2 regions of the Paenibacillus sp. FSL E2-0201 genome follow, and region 2 is predicted to be linked to the other one. Evidence: a T-box and tRNA genes for the amino acid it is inferred to sense, from the RefSeq annotation. Region 2 holds a T-box; the other holds one or more tRNA genes.
What was found. A T-box is a leader RNA that pairs with one kind of tRNA and senses whether it is charged. The one in region 2 lies ahead of trpS (tryptophan--tRNA ligase), so its partner is inferred to be a tRNA-Trp.

Region 1 (10,160 bases), 2.9 Mb from region 2:
CAGCACCTGCCAGAAAAGATACTTCATTAGTCGCATAAGACATGTTGTACATGTTCTCTGGTGCTTCATCTATATCGGTATCATAGTTAATGAATTTTTTGTCTGGATATAATTCAGCCGTTGCATTAAACATCTCTGTAATTTCCGAACCGCCAGAAATAATAACATCCCAATCCTCAGCGGCGATATCGTTAAACGTAGGCTCCCATTTCGTTTTATCGACACCCATTTCTACAACCTTTGTTTCTGCACCCAGTTCATCCTTAACCTTTTGCAGACCGCTATTCGCAGAGTCAAAGAATGATTTATCCCCTAGCGTTCCTGGAATCAGAAGTACAACTTTGAGTTTATCCCCTGAACCTGTTTCTCCACCTTCAGCTGCATTAGATCCTGCATTCGTGGAAGATCCATTACTCGACGTATTATTTCCACAAGCTGTGACCATTACCATTACTACTAGTAACAACAAAGAAAGAACTTTCTTATTCATTTTTCTATTCCCCCTATTTATAGTTGGTTAGTAATTTGAGAGATTCTCCTTCTTAGTCCGTTGTATATTTCACGATTTAGATGGAAACTCTCATATTGCATGTAACATTGTCAAAATTTTAATGATTTTAACGAATACACTCAAAAATAGAGAGAAAATTATAATTTTTACGAATAATCCGACTAATTTCCGAACGAGATGGCCAGTCAGGTTGCTAATCTTCGGATTTCTTGATACGATCATATCAAATATTAATGAAAATAATTATATGATTTCGGTCATAATTTTGTACGATTCGGCTAAAACATAATTATTGGAGGCTCATCATGGATCGTGTTCTATATATTGTAAATGCAGCACATGAGGTTAATACCTATATTCCACCACACCAGCATGAATGTTATGAACTAGTCTATTATTTAAACGGATTAGGAACTACCAATGTAGGTTCGCGAAGTTATCATTTTCGTTCTTCTTCATTCGCGCTAATACCACCCAATCATAAACATGACGAGAATCATCGCGAAGACGCTACTATACTATTTGTAGGCTTCCATTCAAATCACCCAAATATGGAGAATTTGCAAGGCGTATATGAAGATGATAAAGACCATACTGTTCTACAGATCTTGCTTCGAATGAAAGCAGAGTTTACGCGCAAACAAGATGGATTCTCTGAACTATTGAACCTTCAAATGAGCGAAATCACTGTTCATCTGATACGGCTTCTTAGCGCCTCTGGGTTTCAATCGCCAACGGAAGACAGAGTCCAATATGTTCTAAACTATATGAATGAGCATTACCGCCATAAGCTATCGGTCGCAACACTCTCTGAGATGTCTGGATACAGCTATGATCGTTTCCGCCATTTATTTAAAGAGCGATTCGGTTCTTCACCTCTTCGCTATCTACTATTGAAACGTCTGGATTATGCAAAGTCTCTCTTGCAACATACCCAAATGCATATCTCAGAAGTATCTGCCGCTGCAGGGTTTGTGAATGACGCTCAATTCTGCAATATGTTCAAACGTGAGGTAGGTCTCACACCGCGGACATTCCGACTAAGCAGTCAATAAAATTACAATTCACTCCGCTTCACATAAAAAAGCCGTTGAATTAGAAGTGTCTCTAATTCAACGGCTTAAGAATAAAAGTTCATAGACAAAGAAAAAAGGTTAGTAAAGTCGCTTGTATTAGCAACTTTACTAACCTTTTTGATATACCGGCGAGAGGACTCGAACCTCCACGGTTTCCCTCTCGATTTTGAGTCGAGCGCGTCTGCCATTCCGCCACGCCGGCACATATGAAATTAATGGAGGCGCCACCCAGATTTGAACTGGGGATAAAGCTTTTGCAGAGCTTTGCCTTACCACTTGGCTATGGCGCCATATGAAAAATTTGGAGCGGACGACGGGAATCGAACCCGCGACCCTCGCCTTGGCAAGGCGATGCTCTACCGCTGAGCCACGTCCGCATAAAATGGCTGGGGATATAGGATTTGAACCTATGCGTGACGGAGTCAAAGTCCGTTGCCTTACCGCTTGGCTAATCCCCAATAACATTTTAAAATAAAAGGGGCGACTGATGGGTCTCGAACCCACGAATGCCGGAACCACAATCCGGTGCGTTAACCACTTCGCCACAATCGCCATATTAAACTAATATTGTTGCTGTTCTTCTTAAAGTAAATGGGGCGACCGATGGGACTTGAACCCACGAATGCCGGATCCACAAACCGGTGCGTTAACCCCTTCGCCACGACCGCCATATTAAACTTTAGAGAAAGACTTTAGATAAAGATTGGCAGGGGCAGCAGGAATTGAACCCACACCAACGGTTTTGGAGACCGTTGTTCTACCTTTAAACTATGCCCCTAAAAAATGGTGGGGGATGATGGATTCGAACCACCGAACACGTACGTGAGCAGATTTACAGTCTGATGCGTTTGGCCACTTCGCTAATCCCCCAAAGATGGTGCCGGCGAGAGGACTTGAACCCCCAACCTACTGATTACAAGTCAGTTGCTCTACCAATTGAGCTACACCGGCATATTAAGTTGTATACTACATGGTGGCTCGAGACGGATTCGAACCGCCGACACGAGGATTTTCAGTCCTCTGCTCTACCGACTGAGCTATCGAGCCAAGAAAATGGCGGAACCGACGAGATTCGAACTCGCGATCTCCTGCGTGACAGGCAGGCATGTTAGGCCAACTACACCACGGTTCCAAAAGATATAATTACTTGATGAAAATTGGTTGCGGGGGCAGGATTTGAACCTGCGGCCTTCGGGTTATGAGCCCGACGAGCTACCGGGCTGCTCCACCCCGCGTCGTTCTTAAATGAATATGGTGGAGGCTGAGGGGATCGAACCCCCGACCCTCTGCTTGTAAGGCAGATGCTCTCCCAGCTGAGCTAAGCCTCCGTAAACAACAATTGTTATTGTACCAAAGTCCACTATACAAAATCAAGTGAAAATTTGGTGACCCGTATGGGATTCGAACCCATGTTACCTCCGTGAAAGGGAGGTGTCTTAACCCCTTGACCAACGGGCCATACTAATTAAAAATTTGTGGCGGAGAGAGAGGGATTCGAACCCTCGAGACGCTTGTGGCGCCTACACGATTTCCAATCGTGCTCCTTCGGCCAAACTCGGACACCTCTCCATATGGCTCCCCGAACAGGACTCGAACCTGTGACAACTCGATTAACAGTCGAGTGCTCTACCAACTGAGCTATCAGGGAATATTCATACCAGGCTTAATCGCCTGAAAACTGAATCCGAATTGAATTTGCGTTTTAAGTATAGGATAAGCCCTCGACCGATTAGTATTGGTCAGCTCCATGCATTACTGCACTTCCACCTCCAACCTATCTACCTCGTCGTCTTCAAGGGGTCTTACTAATTGGGAAATCTCATCTTGAGGGGGGCTTCACGCTTAGATGCTTTCAGCGCTTATCCCGTCCGTACGTAGCTACCCAGCCATGCTTCTGGCGAAACAACTGGTGCACCAGCGGTACGTCCATCCCGGTCCTCTCGTACTAAGGACAGCTCCTCTCAAATTTCCTGCGCCCACGACAGATAGGGACCGAACTGTCTCACGACGTTCTGAACCCAGCTCGCGTACCGCTTTAATGGGCGAACAGCCCAACCCTTGGGACCTACTTCAGCCCCAGGATGCGATGAGCCGACATCGAGGTGCCAAACCTCCCCGTCGATGTGGACTCTTGGGGGAGATAAGCCTGTTATCCCCAGGGTAGCTTTTATCCGTTGAGCGATGGCCCTTCCATGCGGTACCACCGGATCACTAAGTCCGACTTTCGTCCCTGCTCGACTTGTAGGTCTCGCAGTCAAGCTCCCTTATGCCTTTGCACTCTTCGAATGATTTCCAACCATTCTGAGGGAACCTTGGAACGCCTCCGTTACTCTTTAGGAGGCGACCGCCCCAGTCAAACTGCCCGCCTGACACGGTCCCCGTACCCGATTAGGGCACTAGGTTAGAACCTAGATACGATCAGGGTGGTATCCCAACGGCGCCTCCACCGAAGCTTGCGCTCCGATTTCTACGGCTCCCACCTATCCTGTACAGATCGTACCCAAATTCAATATCAAGCTGCAGTAAAGCTCCATGGGGTCTTTCCGTCTTGTCGCGGGTAACCTGCATCTTCACAGGTATTAAAATTTCACCGGATCTCTCGTTGAGACAGCGCCCAAGTCGTTACGCCATTCGTGCGGGTCAGAATTTACCTGACAAGGAATTTCGCTACCTTAGGACCGTTATAGTTACGGCCGCCGTTTACTGGGGCTTCGGTTCATAGCTTCGGGTTACCCCTAACCACTCCCCTTAACCTTCCAGCACCGGGCAGGCGTCAGCCCGTATACTTCGCCTTGCGGCTTCGCACAGACCTGTGTTTTTGCTAAACAGTCGCTTGGGCCTTTTCACTGCGGCCCCCTCGTGCTATTCACACTACCGGGGCACCCCTTCTCCCGAAGTTACGGGGTCATTTTGCCGAGTTCCTTAACGAGAGTTCTTCCGCGCGCCTTAGAATTCTCTTCTCGCCTACCTGTGTCGGTTTGCGGTACGGGCACCTTCTCCTGGCTAGAGGCTTTTCTTGGCAGTGTGAGATCATGACCTTCGCTACTACAATTTTCGCTCCCCATCACAGCCCAGCCTTAATGATGTGCGGATTTGCCTACACATCAGCCTCACTGCTTAGACGGACATATCCATCAGTCCGCGTCACTACCCTCCTGCGTCACCCCATCGCTCATAGCGGATTACGGTGGTACAGTAATTTCAAACTGTTGTCCTTCGACTACGCCTTTCGGCCTCGCCTTAGGTCCCGACTTACCCTGAGCGGACGAGCCTTCCTCAGGAAACCTTGGGCTTTCGGCGGATCAGATTCTCACTGATCTTTTCGTTACTCATACCGGCATTCTCACTTGTATGCTGTCCAGCGCTCCTTACGGTACACCTTCAACCCACATACAACGCTCCCCTACCCCAGATACATACGTATCTAGCCATAGCTTCGGTGGTGTGTTTAGCCCCGTTACATTTTCGGCGCAGAGTCACTCGACCAGTGAGCTATTACGCACTCTTTCAATGGTGGCTGCTTCTAAGCCAACATCCTGGTTGTCTGTGCAACTCCACATCCTTTCCCACTTAACACACACTTGGGGACCTTAGCTGATGGTCTGGGCTGTTTCCCTTTTGACAATGGATCTTAGCACTCACTGTCTGACTCCCGGCAATAAGTATATGGCATTCGGAGTTTGACTGAGCTTGGTAATCCTTGCGGACCCCGCACCCAATCAGTGCTCTACCTCCACTACTCTTATACCGAGGCTAGCCCTAAAGCTATTTCGGGGAGAACCAGCTATCTCCGAGTTCGATTGGAATTTCTCCGCTACCCCCACCTCATCCCCGCACTTTTCAACGTGCGTGGGTTCGGGCCTCCAGTGCGTGTTACCGCACCTTCACCCTGGACAGGGGTAGATCACACGGTTTCGGGTCTACGTCCACATACTGAGTCGCCCTATTCAGACTCGCTTTCGCTGCGGCTCCGTCTTCTCGACTTAACCTTGCATGTTAAACGTAACTCGCCGGTTCATTCTACAAAAGGCACGCCATCACCCATTAATAGGGCTCTGACTTTTTGTAAGCACACGGTTTCAGGTTCTATTTCACTCCCCTTCCGGGGTGCTTTTCACCTTTCCCTCACGGTACTGTTTCACTATCGGTCGCCAGGTAGTATTTAGCCTTAGCAGATGGTCCTGCTGGATTCATACGGGGTTTCACGTGCCCCGCACTACTCGGGATCCGTCTCGGAGAGAACACAGTTTAGGCTACAGGGCTTTTACCTCTATCGCGGGCCTTTCCAGACCTCTTCGCCTACCATATTCCTTTGTAACTCCATGTGAGACGTCCCACAACCCCTAAGAGCAAGCTCTTAGGTTTAGGCTGTTCCGCGTTCGCTCGCCGCTACTGACGGAATCACTATTGTTTTCTCTTCCTCAGGGTACTTAGATGTTTCAGTTCCCCTGGTCTGCCTCTACACACCCTATGTATTCAGATGTGAGTAACTGCGAATTACCACAGCTGGGTTTCCCCATTCGGACACCCCCGGATCAAAGCTTGCTTACAGCTCCCCGAGGCAGTTTCGTTGTTCGCCACGTCCTTCGTCGGCTCCTGGCGCCTAGGCATCCTCCGTGTGCTCTTATTAGCTTAACCTTGATTTTTCCGCAGGAAAATATCATACGATATCTCTCTTGGAATCATCTCACTAATAACATTTACTTGTTTGCACAAGTTGCTAAAAGATGTTCTAAAACGCAAATTCGTTTCGGTATCCAGTTTTCAAGGATCAAGTCTTACTTGAGAGCTTAAACTCTCAAAACTGAGCAACGAGTGAGTAACAGGCCTAAACCTGAGATTGTGGAAGTTTAACTTCCGATTTGAATGTCTTCATTGCAGAAGACGATTCTCCATAGAAAGGAGGTGATCCAGCCGCACCTTCCGATACGGCTACCTTGTTACGACTTCACCCCAATCATCTACCCCACCTTCGGCGGCTGGCTCCCTTGCGGGTTACCCCACCGACTTCGGGTGTTGTAAACTCTCGTGGTGTGACGGGCGGTGTGTACAAGACCCGGGAACGTATTCACCGCGGCATGCTGATCCGCGATTACTAGCAATTCCGACTTCATGCAGGCGAGTTGCAGCCTGCAATCCGAACTGAGACCGGCTTTGATGGGATTGGCTCCACCTCGCGGCTTCGCTTCCCGTTGTACCGGCCATTGTAGTACGTGTGTAGCCCAGGTCATAAGGGGCATGATGATTTGACGTCATCCCCACCTTCCTCCGGTTTGTCACCGGCAGTCACTCTAGAGTGCCCAACATTACTTGCTGGCAACTAAAGTTAAGGGTTGCGCTCGTTGCGGGACTTAACCCAACATCTCACGACACGAGCTGACGACAACCATGCACCACCTGTCTCCTCTGTCCCGAAGGCCGCTGCTATCTCTAGCAGATTCAGAGGGATGTCAAGACCTGGTAAGGTTCTTCGCGTTGCTTCGAATTAAACCACATACTCCACTGCTTGTGCGGGTCCCCGTCAATTCCTTTGAGTTTCAGTCTTGCGACCGTACTCCCCAGGCGGAGTGCTTACTGTGTTAACTTCGGCACCAAGGGTATCGAAACCCCTAACACCTAGCACTCATCGTTTACGGCGTGGACTACCAGGGTATCTAATCCTGTTTGCTCCCCACGCTTTCGCGCCTCAGCGTCAGTTACAGCCCAGAAAGTCGCCTTCGCCACTGGTGTTCCTCCACATATCTACGCATTTCACCGCTACACGTGGAATTCCACTTTCCTCTTCTGTACTCAAGTCACCCAGTTTCCAGTGCGACCTTAGGTTGAGCCCAAGGTTTAAACACCAGACTTAAATGACCGCCTGCGCGCGCTTTACGCCCAATAATTCCGGACAACGCTTGCCCCCTACGTATTACCGCGGCTGCTGGCACGTAGTTAGCCGGGGCTTTCTTCTCAGGTACCGTCACTCCGATAGCAGTTACTCTACCGGACGTTCTTCCCTGGCAACAGAGCTTTACGATCCGAAAACCTTCATCACTCACGCGGCGTTGCTCCGTCAGACTTTCGTCCATTGCGGAAGATTCCCTACTGCTGCCTCCCGTAGGAGTCTGGGCCGTGTCTCAGTCCCAGTGTGGCCGTTCACCCTCTCAGGTCGGCTACGCATCGTCGCCTTGGTGGGCCGTTACCCCACCAACTAGCTAATGCGCCGCAGGCCCATCCCTCAGTGACAGATTGCTCCGTCTTTCATTCTTTCTTCAGGAGAAAAAAGAAATTATCCGGTATTAGCTACCGTTTCCGGTAGTTATCCCAGTCTAAGGGGCAGGTTGCCTACGTGTTACTCACCCGTCCGCCGCTAAGTTATTTTGAAAGCAAGCTTTCAAAATAACTCCGCTCGACTTGCATGTATTAGGCACGCCGCCAGCGTTCGTCCTGAGCCAGGATCAAACTCTCCAATTAGTATTGAAAAGAGCGATATGCTCATTTTGAAACATCTGACGAGAAAATTAATTCTCTAATTTGGATTTCACTTTCGTGATTTCCCACTCACTCGTTGTTCAGTTTTCAAAGATCAATGTCTCTTATTTCGTCGTCGTTGTTGTTCAGCAGCGACCTTTATAATATATCACAGCGTCCTCGTTTTAGTCAACCTTTTTTTTAATTTCTTTTTTTCGGTTGTCTTTCGAATGTTTTCGAAAGCACATCTCTGTGTCAGAGGGACGAGTTATAATTTAACACATGAACAAGGAATGAGTCAACCATAAATTTATTAGAATAAATATGAGCCCATCCTAATAGTGAGCAAACAAAAAAGAGAGTGCTTAGCCTCTCCCTATCCCTACTTACTTTATCTATAGATTACCGTGAAACCCTGCATCTAATTCTTCTCTATAAGGTATATCGGATCGCATGACCCTCTCCCCCGTATCCAGCAGTCCATAAAGTAATCTCACGGATTAATGAACGAGAAACAAGCTTTCGTAATACCAATGGCAACTCAGCCTCTAATTGACATAGGCCAGAATGCTGAAGCAATTCTTTTATGCTCCACGCTTCCTTGCGGCTATTCAAAATATTAAAGAGCAACGCACAACAATCGGTCATTTTGGACATAATTCCAAATTCACACGCTAGAAGAACAAGCTCAACTCTTTGCTCTAAGGTCTCCGTGCTTATGGTTAGTTCCTCATATAATTTATGGACCGAAGTATTCAAGCTTTTAACTTGCTCCCAAACAGCGGGCTCTGGAAATAAACCAGCTTCACTCACTTCTATTCTTGCCCAATGATATAAAGCCATCAATACACAGTTATACGCATCCATAATGCAGCCGGCTTCTATATACCTTTTAGATTTCACATACAAATGCAAGAATCGCGCAAACTCCATGAACTCGACTCGTTCCTTTAGAGGGCCTTCGAATTGCAAAATTTCCCGGCGCATATCCCCTAATATTCCTTTGGGATCCCAGATCACTTCCCCAATCATCAAACTAGTAAGGAGTTCGTTATTATCGCCCGCCATGACAGCCCGCTCCAAAGCGGAAAGGCCAATATGGACTGACTGTGTCCGTTTGTCACCGGCAATGGTGTGGCGAACAATATGTTCTAAATCCTGTTCCTCGTGCAAAACTAACACAACCATATCAAAATCGTGAAGTAGCGCGCTTTGAAATGGAGTACTTCCTTCCTGCCGCAAAGCGACAGCTCCTAAAACATTCTCTTCAAACGTTTCTCCACTCAACAAAGTTACATTGGACAATGACAATTCCATGCTTCCCTCCATTAAATTTGGCGAATTTGCGTCCAGTCAGTTATAATTCAGTTATAATTATTATTCTACATATGAAAGACAGTTCCTTCTGGACAACCCAACTATATTTAGTTAGGAGCAAACACTCATGAAGTTTAAAACGGCTAAGATCAACGCTTTTCGCACATGGGGATTACTGCTCACAATGCTCGGAATGGGACTTATGGTTTTGGGTACAGCAGGCATAGTATTCTGGGGATCAACCGGAAAAGTATTCGCTGGAATCGGACTTGTAATCGGTTTAATTTCCATGATGTCAAGTCTTGCGATCTATTTCTGGGCTGGCATGCTGTCAACGAGCGCAGTTCAGCTAGAGTGCCCAGAGTGTCACAAGCTAACCAAGATGCTCGGCAAAACAGACCGCTGTATGTTCTGCCACACGATCCTTACTATGGATCCGGCAGAGGCCAATATTACAGCAGAACAGCTTGAGCAGCAGCAACTTAACCACTAAACACATCTTACACAAGTTCATTACTAGCCAAGTATATGTATTCTATTAATGTTTCACCAAGCATTACTTAGAACAAAAAAGGGCCCCATTCGGGGCCCTTTTCGTTATTATCTAAGATAAAAAATTATTTATGGATTCCTTGTAATGCTTCCCATGCGGATGGATTACTAAAGCTGCGATTCCATGACCCAATGCCTCCAAGCCCCATGGACTTAGCAAGCTCAACTCTTGATTTTAAGCTCACCTCATCTTCTATCCATATTTTCTTAAGAGCGCCATCTTCCTTGTACTCTACGTAATTCTGCCCAGC
Region 2 (10,160 bases):
GAGAAGGTAGCTAGTGAGAATTGGTTGTTTTCGAGTGTATAGGTCATATCATTTATTTGATCTTCCAGAAAGGAGGACTGTTGCAATTGTGGAGGATTTATCGATAAATTCTTTAATTGGTCTACCAAGGCTGCAGATGAAGACTGATCTTCAGGAAGAGGTGCATCCTTCATATTGGGCAGTAGATGCTCCCACACTGCATTTAATATTCCTTCTGTGCTAGATGATGCGCTTGTAATAGCTATTACAGCGTCTTGGCCTGGTAGAACAATACAGAGTTGTCCGAATGCGCCATCTGCCCGGTAGGCTCCATGCTGGCATCTCCAAAATTGAAAACCATATCCGTGCGCCCAGTCATGATCGCCTTCGCCATTCGAGATGTGTTTGGAAGTGGCCTCATCTATCCACTCTTCAGGTAGAAGACGCTGATTATTCCAGATGCCTTTCTGTAAGAAGAGCTGGCCGAATTTAGCGATATCCTCTGTGGTTATGTTTAAACCGTATCCGCCAGTGTTAATTCCACGGGGACAGGATTCCCAAGTGGCACTACGGATACCAAGAGGCGTGAAGAGACGTGGTTCTAAGTATTCAAGCAGCGTTTGTCCGGTGACCTTTTGAATAATCGCAGATAGCATGTAAGTAGCGCCGGTATTATAGAGAAAATGCGTTCCAGGTTCTTTTTCTACAGGGACCGTGAAGAAGGCTTTCACCCAATTCCCGTCCGCACTTTGTTTAAGGGGATCCATCGTGTCCACGACTTGTCCTGTACCCATTATCAATAGATGCTTAATGCTCATTTTGGATAAATTTCTTGTAATCTCCTCAGGTGAATCCTCAGGAAAGAACGAAATAACCGAATCATCAAGAGTGATGAGTTTCTCTGTCACAGCAAAACCGATAGCAGTTGAAGTGAAGCTTTTGCTCAGGGAAAAAGGCATATGCGGAAGGTCGGGCTTATAAGGAGACCACCAGCCTTCCGAGATTACATATCCATGACGAAGGAGCATAAAGCTGTGCAGACCTAAGCTTTGCGCCTCTACTGCATCAATAAAGCTGGAAATTGCGGCTGATGAAATGCCCTGCTCTTCTGGAAGACTTCTAGACAACTGCAAGCTACTTGTAGTTTCCATTCATTCATCTCCTAAATTTTGAGAATCCGTACCTTCCTATTTTATAATAAATTCCATGGTATAAATACTAGATATAAGGGAGAATTTTTCAATTCTCTATAGAACTACTGATTGAGGCATCGGTATGCGGTCTTTTCTCTGGCCATGAAATCACATGCGAGGTTCGGCTTAATTTCTCATAGATTAGCTGGTCATCTTTTTTGAATACCTTAATGATTAAATGAATAAAGAAAGCTAAATCGACCAGTAGAACAAAGAGATAAGCTACCGTTCTCAATGGTGAAGATAGAAGCCCCGTCACATCAGAATCGATAACAATAGCGTGAAGTCCAAGGATTACCCAATATAACAGACCATATCGGATCATAAGCGCCCAGAAAGAAGCCCGATTACCTCTGTTCGTTACCCGAATCCGTACAATCCATTTGCCTAAGGTCCGCCCACCGGTGAAAGCTGGAATCAGGATGAAGTACATCCCTGTTACAATCCAGAAAGCACTTTTTATATCGAATCCATAAAGTACACCAAACCCAATGATCCACACCATACTATCGATGAAAAAAGCAATCCCTCTGCGGGTATAGGAGACTCTTTTGGCGGAACGATCGATATTCGTATCCAGTTGTTCTATGCGTGGCAGTAACCCGTTTATCCAGATAGCAATTCGGAATCCAAAGATCCCTCCCAGCGTGTTGGTAATAAGATCATCGACATCAAATAGACGGTAGGGATGATCAAAAAAGCCGTAGATGCCTGTAACCTGAGTGACCTCAAAAGATAACGAAAGCATGAAAGACAAGAGAATACACATTCCCCAGCGCGTTCGAAAATAGTAGCCCAGAAACAATCCAAACGGCACTGTCAGAGCGATGTTAAATATCACCTGTAAAAAAGCGGGCTCTCGTAGTAAAGACCAATACGTTGAAATCTGATCAGGTATGATCTTAGAGCCGTCTATAATATCTTGTATGAACTGAAGAGGGATGAGCTGCATGATACTCCCTGAAGGCGTCATATTATGTCTTGAGGAAGGCATCGGAAGCAATACGAGAAAATAAGCGTTCATCAGATAGAGCAAGAGTAAGTATAGGATTAAAGCTCTAAGCTTATGAATGTAGCCGTGTCTACGGTATTGAACGATTAGAAAAGGGAGCGTGAAGATCAATGCCGCTATAGGAAACATCATAAAGGCATAAGAAATTGGGAAAAAGTAAGAATGAAACATAAGTCACCTGCCGAATCATTGTTTTTGTGGAAGAAAGGAGTCTGCTGCAAACTAGCGTTCCCGGCTCATTATAAAATTTTATGATAGGGAACTCAACTTATTTATTTAGCGCTTCCGGCATACATATGTTTATAGAGGAGCGTGAAGTGATGGAGAAAAAGGTACAGCAGTATTATCGTCTGAAGCAAAAACAAAAGGAAATCGAAAAAGAACTGGGGGAGCTTCGCCAGGAAATTCTAAGCTATTGTAGTGAGCAGGGGGCAACTGAGACTGAAATTGGAAGCTACAAGGTGAAGCTAGTGATGCAGAACCGCAAAGAATATGATGATCTGAAGCTTTATGAAACCTTATCAGACCCTGAAGTGTGGCGTATGCTCTCTAAATCAGACCCAGCGAAGGTAGCAAGTTTGACCAAGCTTAACGTAATCTCTGAAGACAAGATTATGCATACCTATTCTTTAAAGACCGTAACTTTGCTGCAGGTGGATAAAAAATAAGGATTTTTACGTGAGCGGTTCCCTTCATGGGGGCCGCTTTCTTATAACGAATCGCAACTCTTAGCATTTTGCGTTAAAATAAGAAGTGAAGCTGACCGTCTGCTGTTAAGGAGCTCCGGTGCTTTGGTGCGACAGTAAAGCAACCATAGAGATGGAGGAAGAGAATTCATGAAAGATTTTGATGTCATGTTAGAGAAATATGCGAACCTGGTTGTAAAGGTTGGGGTAAATGTACAGCCTGGACAAGTCTTAATGGTGCATGCGCCTATTGAAACTGCTGAGCTTACTCGCTTGATTGTAGGTAAAGCCTATGAAGCAGGTGCTAAATATGTAATTGTTGAATGGGACGATGAAGCGACTACACGGATTCGTTATGAAAAAGCTCCGGAAGATTCCTTTGATTATTATCCACAGTGGCAAGCAGAAATGATGGAGAAGTTTGCGGAAGAGAACGGCGCCATCTTACATATTAAAGTACCTGATCCGGAATTGTTCAATGGTATTGATTCTTCCAAAGTATCAAGAGCAGTTAAAGCGGCAGCTGTTGCTCGCAAAAACTACTCCAAATATACCCGCAATAGCAAAATCAGCTGGTCTCTCGTTAAGGCTCCGACGCGTGCTTGGGCAAACAAAGTGTTTGCCGATCTCCCTGAGGAAGATCGAGTAGAAGCGATGTGGGAAGCCGTATTCCAGATGAATCGTGTAGGTAGCGAGGATCCTGTTGCCGCGTGGAGAGAACATATCGGTCATTTAAAAGAGAGTCAGGATAGAATGAACGCTAAGCGTTATAAAAGCCTGCATTACCGTGCACCGGGAACGGACCTGCATGTGGAGCTTCCGGAAGGTCATCTGTGGCGCGGAGGCGGTGGAGAGAATGATAAAGGTGTGTATTTCGTGGCAAATATGCCAACCGAAGAAATCTATTCGATGCCCCATCGTACAGGTGTGAATGGTACAGTTAGAAGTACACTCCCTTTGAATCTGAATGGACGTTTGGTAGAAGGTCTTTCATTCACCTTTAAAGATGGAAAAGTAGTAGCATATGAAGCTGAATCTGGACGTGAGCATCTGACTTCGCTGTTGGCAACGGATGAAGGTGCATCCTATTTAGGAGAAGTGGCTTTAGTGCAGCATGATTCTCCAATCTCTCGCTTGAACCGAATTTTCTACAATACAGGGATTGATGAGAATGCCTCCTGCCATTTCGCGTTGGGAAGTGCCTATCCTGTCAATATTGAAGGCGGCACAAAGCTTACGAATCAAGAGCTTGTCGCACGAGGTGCTAATGTCAGCTTAACACATGTCGATTTTATGATCGGTTCGGCAGAACTGGATATTGATGGAGAACTGGCGGATGGCACGATTGAACCGGTATTCCGTAAGGGAAATTGGGTGCTGTAAGTGGAAATAAGGCCGTAATGATCCCTTTGGAGGAGGGTTACGGCCTTTTCTTTTGAGAATATTTATAAATTTATTACAGCGTTTATTAAGCGCAAAGCGTCTTCCAGATCTTCGCCTCTTTCATTCATGCGGTTTGCTAGCTGCTTACAATCATCAAGTTGTTGCTTTGTTAGCGGTCCTGCAAAATGCAGCGCTTCAATATAGTAGTAAATGAAGTAATAATTCTCAATTTCAATGATCTCCAAATCAATTAAGGGATTTAAACGTTGGATGCATTCCTGAGCCAGTGCATTTCCAAGATGCTCCATTTGTATGAACACTTCTAGGTCAGACTTCCCGTAAATATATGGAATCGTGTCACTGTAGCTGCTAAGAACTGCGTCGGACCAATAATCTAAATATTCTGTGACTGAGAAATGTTGATTCTGCAACATCAGCTCTCGAAATTGTAAATCTTTTGCATGATCAAATGGGAAAATCTTTGCGAATAAAGCAGGTTCGATGGTTTTTGGCATCACAATACTGTAATCTAAGTCATTGTTCCCTGTGGAGGCAAAGGCAATAAAGCCTTCAGTTGTATTTAATGACTGAAGCTCACCCTCAGTGATCAAACGCTGCATTGCTTTTAGCGTCAGCAGATAATACCCCATTTTAATAATCCCTGCTTCAAAGGCGATGATAGGTTGATCCTCCGTGTTAAAGAGAAAATCTTCTTCTTGATAAGTTGTCAGATCTGCTAGTTGGGTAAAATAATTCACGATCTTATCATCTTCAAGCCATAAGTGGTACCGAAAATCCCCCTGATTATATTTCAACCAGTTTATTGAACGTTCATCTCGATCCTTTGGATTTCTCTCTAAAGCTCGCTGGAAACCTTCAAGGGTATTTAGATAAATGTTGATGTTATAAAACTCATCAGCTTGAAGATTAAAAACATAGACATCATTATTGTCAGGTCCACTCGCGAAAGAAGAAATGACTGCTTTACTGTTCTTAACGAGAGTATTTACAAAACTTTCAGCTGTAACAATTTCGATATGATTAGGTTTAGTGGGACTAAATTTTGCTCTGTTTCCATCATATAAAAGATAGTAACCATCTTGGTGGAACGGAGTTCTCTCTTCAAGCACACGTCCAAGCTGTGAATAAAATGTATTCATGTTCATTCTTCTTTCTACTATGATTTAAATGAATGATTCGACAATTTCTTCTTTTTTCCTCTAAGAGCCGCTGTCCAATGTGACGCTGGATCTAAAAAAACGCCGGAGCTCTCTCCAATAGAGAGTCCAGCGTTTTTTTATTGCCCATACGGATCAGATTTATTTTGAAAAATAATTAAGGCCCATGGCCTCGCGTACTTCGGACATCGTTTCTTGAGCAATGTTGCGGGCACGTTTAGTTCCGGATAATAAGATATCCTCAACAACCTTGGGTCTGGCTGCATAATAGGAGCGCCGCTCACGCATCGGTTCAATTAATTGGTCTAGAGCTGTCGTGATAAGCTGCTTACAGGCAGAACAACTTATACAGCCATTTTCGCAGCTCTCGTGAATTTCACTGGCGCCGTGGGAACGAAAAGCGCGATGATAAGCATAAATGGGACAAATATCTGGATGCCCAGGATCATTTTTATGAACACGGGCTGGATCAGTTGTGGCTTTGCGGATTTTGAAGGTGATCTCTTCCTTCGTGGAGTCCAGCTCGATGGCATTACCTAAGCTTTTGCTCATTTTTGCATTGCCGTCTGTTCCCACTAGTCTTGGGGTCTCGCTGATAAGCGCTCTCGGCTCCACAAGGATGGGGCTGTACAGCTCGTTGAATCTACGTACGATTTTGCGGGTCAACTCCAGATGGGGAAGCTGGTCTTCGCCTACAGGAATAATCGTCGCTTTACAAAAGGTTATATCGGCAGTCTGGCTTACTGGATACCCAAGAAAACCATAGTATAGTTCATCTAAGCTGGAATTTTTCGATTCGGCTTTAATGGTAGGATTGTGCCGCAACGAATTCACAGTGACGAACATGGAGAACAGAACAGTCAGTTCGGCAATCTCTGGAATCATAGATTGAATGAATATAGTGGCTTTATCTGGATCTATACCCGCTGATAAATAGTCGAGTGTGATTTCATTCAAGTTTTGACCCAGTAGTTGAGGCCGATCAAAGTGAGTCGTTAGGGCTTGAATATCTGCTAGAAACACAAAAGTATCATATTGCTCCTGTAGAGCCACTCGGTTCTGCAAGCTGCCCACGTAATGGCCAAGGTGCAGCTTTCCGGTCACTCGATCTCCAGTTAATACACGTTCTTTTATCATTTAAATTCCTCCTGTTTTGTCGCTTTTGATTAACATTGAATCGCCACCACCAGCCATCATCCATGGCCATCACCTCCTTAAATGACAAAAAACCTCATCCAATAAGGACGAAGTTGTCGTGGTACCACCTTAATTGATCGCGCCACCAAGTTTCGTTAGCATTACGATCTTCTCTTACCTGTACGGAGAGTGTTAAAACAATCTAGATACAGGTCCCTTGATAACGGCGGGAACCCCGGCTTCTCCTACAGCATCTAAGTAGATGGTTCGGAAGAGCAACTCTAAAGGCCATTCGATCAAACGCTGGACACCGGTTCGCAGCAACCACCGGCTCTCTGAAGTCCATGTTCATTTGTCTACTTACCCTTTTTCAACGTTGTTCATGATATTTGGGTAATTGTAATTCTGATAAGTGAGTTTGTCAATAGGTGGAAATTAGAGGATGATATTCGAAGTATCTAGGTTTTATAATCTAGTAAAAGTATAACTTAAATGTATATAATCATCAGGAATTAAGTCCAATCTATCATTGCGGATTCACAATATACTATTCTATAACCTTGAAATGGAGTGATTAAAAATGGCGACAATTATAAGTTATGGGTCACAGGCAAAAATCCCGTTAGACCCGTTTACTACTGCTATAACGGTTGCAGGGATTCCTGGAGCTGGGGCGGGTCTAGCCACAGCGCAAGTAAATATTAGTCCGGCTAATCCGGCCTCTTTCTCCAGCAGAGTCGAGTTAAATGGTAGTTTTAGTCTTACTGCACTTGCTAACAGCCAATTTCTTGTTTTAATCCGACGTGCTGGAGTCGATATTTATAGATCCTTTTTTCGTTTTACTACAACTACTGATATTCAATTAAATGTTCAGTGGGTTGATGGTCCTTATATTGGAATCCATAACTATGAATTGGTAATTCAAAATGATAGCAACTTGCCTATCAATCTATTTGGACCCATATCATTCACAGCAACTGCTATAGGAGGAGATGGCGTAATTTAAGTTACGGGACAGTTAAATCGATCTGATTTAGCTGTCCTTTTTTTCATGGGCGTATAATTAAAACCTCAACTTTTGCAGCATAAATATCAAGCAAACCCCAACCAATAAGGAAGGGGTTCTTAGAAGATTGAAGTTATGGTTTCTCTCGTTATTTATTTAAAATGTTATCCTCTAAAACAGCATATTTATCACCGTACTGCTTAATGATATGTTGTTCTCCCCAGTTACAGAGCGAAGTTAAAATGTCGCTTAGACTATTACCATATTCACTAAGTTCATATTCCACTTTTGGTGGAACCTGATTGTATACGATCCGGTTGATGATTCCATCGGCTTATCGTTTTTTTGGTTGCTCTATCTGCATCATTTTGGGTCACCAGCCTGACTGTTTTCTGTAGTCCGATGGAGTCATGTTTGTGATGCTTCGGAATGTTTTAACGAAATGCATATAGCTTTTGTAACCACACATCGTACAGACATCGGTCACTAGAAACTCTGGTTTTTTTAAGCATTCCTGCGCATATTCCATCCGAATTTCGGTTACAAATCGCATGTAGTTCTTATCAAGTTTTCGCTTAAATAATCGACTTAAATAAGACGGATTATAGAAGAATCGATCTGCTACCATCTGTAGAGTCACATCTTGATCAATATTCTCTTTTATGAAGGATTTAATATGCTCGAATATGATCACATCCTGTTGGTTGTTGTGGGTCAGCCCTTCGGAATAAACAGTTCCTAAATGAACCATCCATCTGCCAAGCCAGTCAAAAAGGTTCTCAATTGAATCAAATTCATCTACAAAGGTTAGATTCAGGAGCTTTTCGCTGTACACGCCTTCGATATGGATGTGGTTCTTATTAGCGAAGCGGAGAATGGTACTTATAATTTCCTGAAGAAATGCAAGCCAAAAATCTGGAGAAGAGACATCAGCTTTACTCAAAATATCTTGAGACAGCCGGTGCATCAGCTGGAGCGTCTCTATTTCGTTAGCACTTTCGATGCAGGAGATCATCCGTTTCTTATCATTTTCATCGAGTTGAATTAGGGATGGTTTAATAGAATTGGAGCCTTCTATCCATTGTGGCACGTAGATAAACCTACAATCTCTCTTGTAGAAGCGTTGATATAACATTCTATCGTTCTCATGCAGCAATGAATTTATTTGTGTAGGATTCTCCGTCGTCTTACCTATAACTAAATAGAGGCCTAGGTGATGTTCTAGCGTAAGCAGCTTCAGATATTGATCGATTCGTGTCTGAACTTTAGTCTGAAGAGGAAAATTATCAATAGAAGCTGGAGATCCCAATACAATAAGTCCAAAGAGCTTAGTTTTAGATGAATATGTAAAAACAGTGTGCGGTGTAGAGGCATGGAGATACTCGTCTACAGCATGATGAATGAACTTCTCCGCATATTCTCTCATCCAGAGCGTAGATTGAGCGCGCTTTCCTCTCATAGGAATTCCTGTCAAAACAAAGGGCAGATAAAGATAGTAGTTACTGTTGAAATTACATAGTTCACGGACAATAGAATCATCTATTACAGGTTGTTCTTCCTCCAGTAATAGCTTTACAAGCTGTGCCCCCTCCAAATTAGAACGTTTCAATCGATCTTGCCGCTTAAGATGAAGCTTGTTCATACATTCTTGTATCACAAGGAGACTTTCCTCGTATTCCAAAGGCTTGAGCAAAAACGCATGTACATTCCCTAGTTTTATAGCCTTCTGAGCATATTCGAAATCGTTGAATCCAGTCAAAATGATAAATAATGTATCAGGAAGCAGATTGCGAATCTGCTCAATCATTTGTAGACCATCCATTTGGGGCATCCGGATATCAGTGATCACCAAATCGGGCTTCTCACGCAGTGCAGTGGCCATTCCTTCTTTTCCATTCTCTGCTTCAATAATGTTGTGAACCCCAAGCTCTTCCCAAGCAAAGTAATGTTTTAAGCCCGTTCTTATTAATGGTTCATCCTCTACAATCATTAGTTTGTACATGAAATCCCTCCGGAAGACTAGAATTATAGTGGATCGTTCGTAAGGAAATACCATTAGATGTAAGATTAAAAGGGTTACATTAAGGCGGAAAAGTGAAGAAATATAAATTTAATTGTTAATAGGTGGAATATGTAATGTATTATAACATTGAAGAGGGGTGGATTGAAGGGATATGTCAGAAAAGAGCCCTAAAAGTAAAAGGAGTGGGATTCTCCTAAATTTACAATTGATTTATGATTAGCGCAAGGAATGAGAGCAGTACTTATTCCACAAAAAAATAATTGGGGGTAGCACATGAAAGCAATGAAAAAAGGGCTAATGAGTATTGTTGGTGTCGCACTTTTAGGTACACAGTTAGTTGCATGTGGAAATACGAACACGGCGAATTCAGCAGTTACACCAAGTAATAACGCTGACAAGACTGAGCCCGCAGCAACTGAGGCTGCTGCTAAGCCAGTAGAGATTACATGGTGGAATTTTCCGAGCTTTCAAGCTTTAGATGGTGAAGTTGGCAAATATGAAAAGGAAATCATTGCAGCTTTTAATGAGAAGAATCCTGAAATTAAAGTCAACCTTGAGATGAT

Region 1: it has a tRNA-Trp gene. The T-box ahead of trpS (tryptophan--tRNA ligase) is inferred to sense a tRNA for this amino acid. The anticodon was not compared.

Annotation. Positions count from the first base shown of each region.
Region 1 is NZ_CP150154.1:5,845,961-5,856,120, forward strand. Features, by position in the region: gene NSU15_RS26240 (BMP family ABC transporter substrate-binding protein) at 1-490, opposite strand, end outside; gene NSU15_RS26245 (AraC family transcriptional regulator) at 817-1,566, shown strand; tRNA gene NSU15_RS26250 (tRNA-Leu) at 1,711-1,789, opposite strand; tRNA gene NSU15_RS26255 (tRNA-Cys) at 1,804-1,877, opposite strand; tRNA gene NSU15_RS26260 (tRNA-Gly) at 1,890-1,964, opposite strand; tRNA gene NSU15_RS26265 (tRNA-Gln) at 1,971-2,045, opposite strand; tRNA gene NSU15_RS26270 (tRNA-His) at 2,067-2,139, opposite strand; tRNA gene NSU15_RS26275 (tRNA-His) at 2,180-2,255, opposite strand; tRNA gene NSU15_RS26280 (tRNA-Trp) at 2,292-2,365, opposite strand; tRNA gene NSU15_RS26285 (tRNA-Tyr) at 2,372-2,457, opposite strand; tRNA gene NSU15_RS26290 (tRNA-Thr) at 2,463-2,538, opposite strand; tRNA gene NSU15_RS26295 (tRNA-Phe) at 2,559-2,634, opposite strand; tRNA gene NSU15_RS26300 (tRNA-Asp) at 2,642-2,719, opposite strand; tRNA gene NSU15_RS26305 (tRNA-Met) at 2,746-2,822, opposite strand; tRNA gene NSU15_RS26310 (tRNA-Val) at 2,840-2,915, opposite strand; tRNA gene NSU15_RS26315 (tRNA-Glu) at 2,971-3,045, opposite strand; tRNA gene NSU15_RS26320 (tRNA-Ser) at 3,064-3,156, opposite strand; tRNA gene NSU15_RS26325 (tRNA-Asn) at 3,160-3,235, opposite strand; rRNA gene NSU15_RS26330 (23S ribosomal RNA) at 3,297-6,225, opposite strand; rRNA gene NSU15_RS26335 (16S ribosomal RNA) at 6,486-8,043, opposite strand; gene NSU15_RS26340 (nucleotidyltransferase-like protein) at 8,473-9,357, opposite strand; gene NSU15_RS26345 (DUF2614 family zinc ribbon-containing protein) at 9,485-9,850, shown strand; gene NSU15_RS26350 (glycosyl hydrolase family 18 protein) at 9,975-10,160, opposite strand, start outside.
Region 2 is NZ_CP150154.1:2,955,845-2,966,004, forward strand. Features, by position in the region: gene NSU15_RS13040 (serine hydrolase) at 1-1,130, opposite strand, end outside; gene NSU15_RS13045 (VanZ family protein) at 1,219-2,355, opposite strand; gene NSU15_RS13050 (hypothetical protein) at 2,505-2,852, shown strand; gene NSU15_RS13055 (aminopeptidase) at 3,021-4,253, shown strand; gene NSU15_RS13060 (DUF4303 domain-containing protein) at 4,316-5,413, opposite strand; gene trpS (tryptophan--tRNA ligase) at 5,573-6,568, opposite strand; T-box leader at 6,669-6,951, opposite strand; gene NSU15_RS13070 (hypothetical protein) at 7,149-7,574, shown strand; partial or broken gene NSU15_RS13075 (winged helix-turn-helix transcriptional regulator) at 7,723-7,905, opposite strand; gene NSU15_RS13080 (response regulator) at 7,948-9,576, opposite strand; gene NSU15_RS13085 (extracellular solute-binding protein) at 9,871-10,160, shown strand, end outside.